2 linked regions of the Rhodopseudomonas palustris genome follow. The protein of the gene in region 2 interacts with the protein of the main gene of each other region in a pairwise test. Links are inferred from orthologs where the notes say so. Each region holds a gene or a part of one and is shown on either strand. Other genes may lie near its edges.

Region 1 (2,753 bases), 380 kb from region 2 along the record:
CTTCTGGATGACGTCGTCGAAGCCGTCGTGGATTTCGGCATAGACCGATTCCGACGGCACGAACATCAGCGCGGTGTCCTGGGTCTCGCCGGGGATCAGGTATTTGTCGGCGATGTCGCCGACATGGCGCATCACGTCGATCCGCAGCCGTTGCGACGCCGCCTTCTTCTCGTCGTCGGTCCGCGCCTCGCGCAGCGCAGTGACGGCTTCCAGCGGAAACTTGGCGTCGATGCACAGCGGCCGCTGGTCGGGCAGGAACACCACGCAATCCGGGCGCTTGCCGGTCGAGAGCGTGTACTGGAACGCGTAGGCGCCCTTCGGCATGCCGTCCTGCACGATCGATTCCATCCGCGCCTGGCCGAATGCGCCGCGCGCCTGCTTGTTGGCGAGCACGTCGCGCAGCGTCGTCACCTGGTCGGTCAGCTCGGTGAGGTTCTCGTGCGCGCGGTCGATGATGCCGAGCCGCTCGTGCAGCGCCTGCAGGCTTTCCATGGTGTGGCGCGTCGATTGCGTCATCGACTGGCCGAAGCGGTGGCTGACATTGTCGAGCCGCTCGCTGACGGCACGCGCCATCTCGGCCTGCCTGCCGGCCAACGCTCGGCCCATCGCATCGACGCGGCCGTTGGCTTCGCTCTGGAACCGGATCAGGTCCGACAGTCGCTGCTCCAGGTCCGACGCACGGCGAGCCTGCTCCAGCGCCGCGGCGCCGCCGCCCTGCAGCCCGCGCGCGATCACCAGCACGATGGCCAGCAGCAACAGCAACGCCATCGTACCGGTGCCGACCAGCGCGGCGCCGACGCTGACCGGGGCGTCGCCCAGAGTGAACAGAATCTCGTGCATCGGCCGGACCGTAGCAGATCGCACGGCATTTGCGAACGAAGAGAGAACATCACGCTGAACAGATCTTTAAGCCGGCCCGCGCCGAAAGTGGCAGAGCCTCCGGTCGGTCCCGGATTGACCGCAAAGCGCGCGCGCCTTAAATCGCCGCCATGGCCCTGCGCGAAATCATCATCCTGCCCGATAAGCGGCTGCGTGAAATCTCCAAGCCCGTCGCCGAGGTGACGCCGGAGATCCGCAAGCTCGCGGACGATATGTTCGAGAGCATGTACGAGGCGCCCGGCATCGGGCTGGCGGCGATTCAGATCGCCGAGCCGGTGCGGCTGATCACGATGGACATCGTGCGCAAGGAGGGCAACGGCCAGAGCGATCCGCGCGCCTTCATCAATCCGGAGATCGTGGGCGCGTCGGCCGAGCTGAACGTCTACGAGGAAGGCTGCCTGTCGATCCCCGAATACTACGCCGAGGTCGAACGCCCGAAGACGGTGCGGATCCGCTACACCGATCTCGACGGGCAGGTGAAGGAAGAGGACGCCGACGGGCTGTTCGCGACCTGCATCCAGCACGAGATCGACCACCTCAACGGCGTGCTGTTCGTCGACCATCTGTCGAAGCTGAAGCGCGCGATGGTGGTCCGCAAGTTCGAGAAGGCCGCCAAGCGCGGTATCAAATACGTCTGAGCGCTTGCGCAGATGACCGGCCGACGCATTGCGGCGCCCGGCCCTTCGTCGGCCCAGACCTGGGACCCTCACGCCATGCCGCTTCGCCTCGTCTTCATGGGCACGCCCGATTTCGCGGTGCCGACGCTGCTCGCTTTGTCGGGGCACGGGCACGACATCGCCGCGGTCTACACCCGCGAGCCGAAGCCCGCCGGGCGCGGGATGAAGCTGCAGGACAGTCCGGTGGCGCAGGAGGCCAAGCGGCTCGGGATTCCGGTGCTGACGCCGAAGACGCTGAAGACCGACGACGCGCTGGCGGAGTTCCGCAGCCACGAGGCCGACGCCGCGGTGGTCGTCGCCTACGGCATGATTCTGCCGCAGGCGATCCTGGATGCACCAAAGCTCGGCTGCTACAATCTGCACGGCTCGCTGCTGCCACGCTGGCGGGGGGCTGCGCCGCTCAACCGCGCGATCATGGCGGGCGACGCCGAGAGCGGCGTGATGGTGATGAAGATGGACGCCGGGCTCGACACCGGCGACGTCGCGATGGCGGAGCGGATCGCCATCACCGATGCGATGACCGTCACCGATCTGCACGATTCGCTGGCGCGGCTCGGCGCCGATCTGATGGTGCGGGCGATGGCGGCGCTGGAGCGCGGCGGGCTGCAACTCACCCGGCAGAGCGAGGACGGCGTCACCTACGCCGCCAAGATCGATAAGGCCGAGGCGAAAATCGATTTCGCCCGGCCGGCGCAGGCGGTGCTGCGCCACATTCACGGCCTGTCGCCGTTTCCGGGCGCGTGGTGCGAATTGCCGATCGACGGCGAGGTGGTGCGGGTGAAGGTGTTGCGCTGCGCGCTCGCGGACGGCCGCGGCACGCCCGGCGAGGTGCTCGACGACCGTCTCACCATCGCCTGCGCGGACGGCGCGATCCGCGTGCAGCAATTGCAGCGCGCCGGCAAGCAGCCAATGCAGGCCGACGAGTTTCTGCGCGGCACGCCGATCGCGGCGGGCGCGCGGGTGGGGTAGTCGAGCGTTGCACGCCTCATGCGCGGGCTTGACCCGCGCATCCTTCCTCGAAACAAATCTCTCTTGAATGATGGATTGCCGGGTCAAGCCCGGCAATGACACCGAACAGGGTCATGCCCCGCTACAAACTCACCATCGAATATGACGGCGCGCCGTTCTGCGGCTGGCAGTTGCAGCCGACGCTGCCGTCGGTGCAGGGCGCGCTGGAGGCCGCCGCGCTGGCGACCT
Region 2 (5,764 bases):
CGAGCGGATCGGCCGCGTCGCCTTCGACCTCGCCCGCAAGCGTCGCAACAAGGTCACCTCGATGGAGAAGCGCAACGTCATGAAGACGGGCGTGCTCTGGAACGAGGTCATCACCCAGGTGCACCAGCGCGAATACAAGGACGTGACGCTCGAGCACCAGCTCGCCGATTCCGGCGGCATGAATCTCGTCAAATGGCCGAAGCAGTTCGACGTCATCGTCACCGACAATCTGTTCGGCGACATGCTCTCCGACATCGCCGCGATGCTGACCGGCTCGCTCGGCATGCTGCCGTCGGCCTCGCTCGGCGCGGTCGACGACACCACCGGCAAGCGCAAGGCGATGTACGAGCCGGTGCACGGCTCGGCCCCGGACATCGCCGGCAAGGGCATGGCCAATCCGGTGGCGATGCTGGCCTCGTTCGGCATGGCGCTGCGCTATTCGCTCGACATGGGCGAACTCGCCGACAAGCTCGACGAAGCCATCGCCGTGGTGCTGGCCCGCGGCCTGCGCACCGCCGACATCAAGAGCGAAGGCTCGACCGTGGTGTCGACCAGCCAGATGGGCGAAGCCATCGTCCAGGAGATGCAGGCGCTGCACGGCTGAGCCGTGCGGCGATCCCCTTTGTAGGGTGGGCAAAGCGAAGCGTGCCCACGCGAAGGCCGACTACGTGGGCACGCCGCTTCGCGGCTTTGCCCACCCTACGGCGCAGACCCATAAAAAATGCCCGGCTGAGCCGGGCATTTTCGTATCGGTGGACGTTCGCGCCGCTCAATACAGCGGGAAGCGCTCCGGGTAGCCGCCGAGGTCGGAGGCCGGGTTGAGCGGCTGGCGGTCGAGCGGGCGCTGGCCGTTCTGCCGGGCGAACGAGGTGCCGGGCGGGAAGGCGTAATCGGAGAATTTGCGATCGCCCGGCAGCACTTCGGTGCCGGCGTCGAGCCAGGAGCGCTTGGTGATGTAGACGCGGGTGCGCGGGCCGGACTGATACGACACGTTCGGACCGCGATCGCCGTAGCGGACCTGGTCGTTGCTGCGGTAGCGCTTCGACTGCTGCGCGTCCGCCGATTCGACGCCGATCGCCACCACGGCCACCGTCGCGAGCAGCACCGCAAACGCCTTCGCGCAGGTCTTGGCGCAGGTTTTGACGGCTGGGAATTTCAGGGTCATCGGGTCCTCATCGGCAGGCGCATTGCGAATTACGCCTCTTTCTAGCCGCCAGCGGGGCCGCGCCACAAGGTCAATCCGGCCACACCGAGCGCAAATATGCAATTCCGGGCTTGCCGGAATGTTGCATGGAATCCAACGGTTAAACGACGCGTGCGATTCGCTGTCAGAATGCGCCGCGGAGACGCGGATTCTGCGCGCCGAACACCCAGTCGGCACGGGCCGCCTGCCCGGGCGCCGGAGTGCAGCCCTGCCGGCGCAATTCGGCGTGGGCGAAGGTGTCGGCCAAAGCCGCATCGCCGCCGGCGGTCAGCAGCACCAGCCGGTCCAGCATGCAGGCGGCCGCGGCGCGCCGCTGCGGCAGGCTGTCGCCCTGGCAGGTCCAGCCGGAGATGCGCAGCGCCGCGTCGTCGATCCGCCTGAAGAAGCCGAGGCAGCGGGTCGATGGCCCGGCGAGATCGAACAGCGTCACCGGCCCGAACTTGCTGTCGATCAGGCCGGCCGGCTGCGCGCTCTCGGCGCGCTCCGCACCGATCCGGGCGGCAAGGTCGGCGGCCGCGTCCGGCACGCCGTGCGCCTCGTCGCCGAGCCGGTACAGCTCGATCTCGACGGCCGGCGCCTGCCCGGGGGCGGCCCAGCGCAGGACGTCCTTGCGGCCGCCATCCGGATGCCGGAGGATTTCGGTGCTCGCGACGGCGCCGGGCAGGTCGATCTGGCTGACGGCGAAAGCGGGATGCGAGTGCGTCGCCACGCTCCAGGCCGGCCGGTCGCCGGGCGTGGTGGCGGCACTGATCGCGGCGTCGGTCAGCGGATTGGCGGCGGTGAAGATGATCAGCCCGATCAGCGCCAGCGCGCCCACATAGGCCAGGATGCGCATCACGGTTTCGCGGCATTCGTCGGCGAAGCTGCGCAGGGCCGGATGGATCCGGTCCTGGGGAGACGCGGCCCGGAGGGCCGGATTCGATCGCATCGGCAAGGCTCCGGGCACCACTCGCGGAAGGATGGAAATTACGGAGAAAAGCGCGGGCAGGTATCAAGTTGTGTCAGCGGCGTTTCTCGCATAGAAGCGCTGACTTCTCCTTGCTGCGGCGTGCCGCGGCGGAGCAAATTCCTTCGGAGAGTGAACGATGGGTTACAAAGTCGCGGTAGTGGGTGCGACCGGCAATGTCGGGCGCGAAATGCTCGCCATTCTGGACGAACGCAAGTTCCCGGCGGACGAGGTGGTGGCGCTGGCGTCGCGCCGCTCGATCGGCGTCGAGGTCAGCTACGGCGACAGGACCCTGAAATGCAAGGCGCTGGAGCACTACGATTTCAGCGACATCGACATCTGCCTGATGTCGGCCGGCGGCGCCGTGTCGAAGGAATGGTCGCCCAAGATCGGCGCCCAGGGCGCGGTGGTGATCGACAATTCGAGCGCGTGGCGGATGGATCCGGACGTGCCGCTGATCGTGCCCGAAGTGAACGCCGCGGCCGCCGCGGGATTCACCAAGAAGAACATCATCGCCAATCCGAACTGCTCGACCGCGCAGCTCGTGGTGGCGCTGAAGCCGCTGCACGATCACGCCAAGATCACCCGCGTGGTGGTGTCGACCTATCAGTCGGTGTCGGGCGCCGGCAAAGAGGGCATGGACGAACTGTTCTCGCAGACCAAGGCCGTCTACACCAACCAGGAACTGATCAATAAGAAATTCCCGAAGCGGATCGCCTTCAACGTGATCCCCGAGATCGACGTGTTCATGGAGGACGGCTACACCAAGGAAGAGTGGAAGATGATGGTCGAGACCAAGAAGATTCTCGATCCCGCCATCAAGCTGTCCGCCACCTGCGTGCGGGTGCCGGTGTTCGTCGGCCATTCCGAGGCGGTCAATATCGAGTTCGAGAACCCGATCTCCGCCGACGAGGCCCGCGACATCCTGCGCAGCGCGCCGGGCTGCCTGGTGATCGACAAGCAGGAGCCGGGTGGCTACGTCACGCCGTATGAAGCCGCCGGCGAGGACGCGACCTATATCAGCCGCATCCGCACCGACCCGACCGTCGACAACGGCCTGGTGCTGTGGTGCGTCTCCGACAACCTGCGCAAGGGCGCGGCGCTGAACGCGATCCAGATCGCCGAAGTGCTGATCAACCGCAAGCTGATCACCGCGAAGCAGAAAGCGGCGTAGTTCGACTTGGTCGGGTGGGCAAAGCGCGTAGCGCGTGCCCACGCACGATCGGGCAATGTGACGCATGGGCACGGCGCTTCGCGCCTTTGCCCACCGTACAGATCTTGCATCCTACAGATCTTGCAATGGCCGGGGCTCGTCCCCGGCCATTTGCATTCACGGTGCGCAACGGTACTGACGCGAGCGCGCCGCCGCGCTAGGCTGGTGCAGCTTCATTGCCCCCGGCCGCATCATGACCGACAAACCCGATCCGCCGATCTCCACTACCAAACGCATCGAGCGCGGTTTCGAGACCGTGCTGTTCAACAGCCGCTGGCTGATGGCGCCGTTCTATTTCGGCCTCGTGCTCAGCCTGCTGGTGCTGCTGTATAAATTCGTGGTGCTGCTCGGCGAACTGATCCTGCACGCCACCCTCGCCAAGGAATCCGACATCATCCTCGGCGTGCTCAGCCTGATCGACGTGTCGCTGACCGGCAACCTGGTGCTGATCGTGGTGTTCTCCGGCTACGAGAACTTCGTCTCCAAGATCGATCCGCGCGATCATCCGGACTGGCCGGAGTGGATGACCAAGGTCGACTTCGCCGGGCTGAAACAGAAACTACTCGCCTCGATCGTGGCGATCTCGGCGATCCAGGTGCTGAAGGCGTTCATGAATCTCGACGCCGGCTATGACAGCACCAAGCTCGGCTGGCTGATCGGCATCCATCTGGTGTTCGTGGTCTCGACCCTGGTGATGGCGCTGTCCGACCGCTGGGGCGGCCACGGCGGCGACGACAAGGCCGGGCATTAGCGGGCAGTGTCAGTAGGGTGGGCAAGAGGCGCGAAGCGCCGTGCGCACGCGAGCGTCTGTGTTCGTCGCATCGTCCCGCGTGGGCTTCGCTCCGCTCAGCGCCACCCTACGGCCGGGGCGGCGTGCGTGCCTCACCCGCGCGGGACGGCGGGGCGGAATTCCTTGCTGTCGGGATCGAGCACGAACAGATCGCCGGCGGCGACGCCGAAATAGGCGCCGTGCAACTGGATCTTGCCGCGCTCGACCTGGATCTTGATGCACGGGAAGGTCATCAGGTTTTCGAGGCTGCGATGCACCGCGGCCTTTTCGATCCGGGTACGGAAATCCTGCTGACTCTCGTGGTCGCGCTGCTCCACCACTTCGCCGGGCTTGACGAACATCGACATCCAGCGGCCGATGAAGTCGCTCTCGGTCAGCGGCGGGGTCTTGTCGGTGAAGGCCTTGATGCCGCCGCACTGGGCGTGGCCGAGCACCACGATGTGCTTGACCTTGAGCACCTGCACGGCGAATTCCAGCGCAGCGGAAACGCCGTGGGCGCCGCCGTCGGGCTCGTACACCGGCACCAGATTGGCGACGTTGCGGACCACGAACATCTCGCCCGGGCCGGCGTCGAAGATCACCTCGGGCGAGACCCGCGAATCGCAGCAGCCGATCACCATCACTTCCGGCGATTGACCGCGCTCCGAGAGCTCGCGGTAGCGGCTCTGCTCGGTCGGCAGCCGCTGCGTCCGGAACGCTTCGTAGCCCGCGATCAGGGATTTCGGAAACGATGTCATCGGCGCGGTACCTCCTGGGGGACGAGTGTGTCGCGTATTCGAGCGGAACCGGATCTGCGACCAGGATACGCGCGCGCCTGATCCTGCCCGCATAATCACAGGATGCGGTCGCGAACAAGTCTTCCGGCGCGCGGGCCGAAATGATATCGCCATCGTTTTCCGGGCACTGATGGGGACAGACCGATGATCCGACCGCGCCGCAGCCTGTTGTTCATGCCCGGGTCGAATGCGCGGGCGCTGGAGAAGGCGCGCCTTTTGCCCGCCGACGGCCTGATCCTCGACCTCGAGGACGCGGTGGCGCCGGACGCCAAGGCCACCGCGCGCGACCAGATCGCCGCCGCGGTCGCCGCCAAGGGTTACGGCCACCGCGAGGTGCTGGTGCGGATCAACGCGCTGGATTCGCCCTGGTGGCTCGACGACATCGCGATGGCCGCCAAGGTCAAGCCGGACGGCATCCTGGTGCCGAAGGTGTCGAGCGTGCAGGATCTGACGGCGATCGCCGACCGGCTCAGCGACCTCAACGCCGACATGGCGATCCGGGTCTGGATCATGATCGAGACCGCGCGCGGCGTGCTGCACGCCGAGGAGCTGGCGGCGCAGAGCCACGATTCCGAGATGCGGCTGGCCGGCTTCGTGTTCGGGCCCAACGACATTTCGCGCGAGACCGGCATCCGGATGCTGCCGGGCCGCCCCACGATGATCCCGATGATCACCCACTGCGTTCTCGCCGCGCGGGTCCACGGCCTGGTCGTGCTCGACGGCCCCTACAGCGACATCGCCAATGTCGACGGCTTCGCCCAGGAATGCGCCCAGGCGCGCGACCTCGGCTTCGACGGCAAGACGCTGATCCATCCCGGCCAGATCGACGCCTGCA

The links.
Region 1: the proteins of SR870_RS18680 (region 2) and def interact in binary tests that used the Escherichia coli proteins (3 or more experiments, as listed by UniProt). The link is inferred for Rhodopseudomonas palustris from one-to-one orthologs.

What each region holds. Positions count from the first base shown.
Region 1 is NZ_CP140155.1:4,515,498-4,518,250, forward strand. It holds def (peptide deformylase), read left to right. Parts: upstream 1-989; coding sequence 990-1,517; downstream 1,518-2,753. Other genes in the region: SR870_RS20445 (DNA recombination protein RmuC), read right to left, coding at 1-840; fmt (methionyl-tRNA formyltransferase), read left to right, coding at 1,593-2,525; truA (tRNA pseudouridine(38-40) synthase TruA), read left to right, coding at 2,639-2,753. UniProt on the Escherichia coli protein: Removes the formyl group from the N-terminal Met of newly synthesized proteins. Requires at least a dipeptide for an efficient rate of reaction. N-terminal L-methionine is a prerequisite for activity but the enzyme has broad specificity at other positions.
Region 2 is NZ_CP140155.1:4,130,618-4,136,381, reverse strand. Bases 1,487-4,306 are described here. They hold SR870_RS18680 (aspartate-semialdehyde dehydrogenase), read left to right. Parts: upstream 1,487-2,289; coding sequence 2,290-3,324; downstream 3,325-4,306. Other genes in these bases: SR870_RS18670 (carbonic anhydrase), read right to left, coding at 4,246-4,306; SR870_RS18675 (TIGR00645 family protein), read left to right, coding at 3,557-4,114; SR870_RS18685 (hypothetical protein), read right to left, coding at 1,487-2,132. Outside these bases: leuB (3-isopropylmalate dehydrogenase), read left to right, coding at 1-604; SR870_RS18690 (hypothetical protein), read right to left, coding at 770-1,165; more of SR870_RS18685, read right to left, coding at 1,329-1,486; more of SR870_RS18670, read right to left, coding at 4,307-4,890; SR870_RS18665 (CoA ester lyase), read left to right, coding at 5,074-5,764.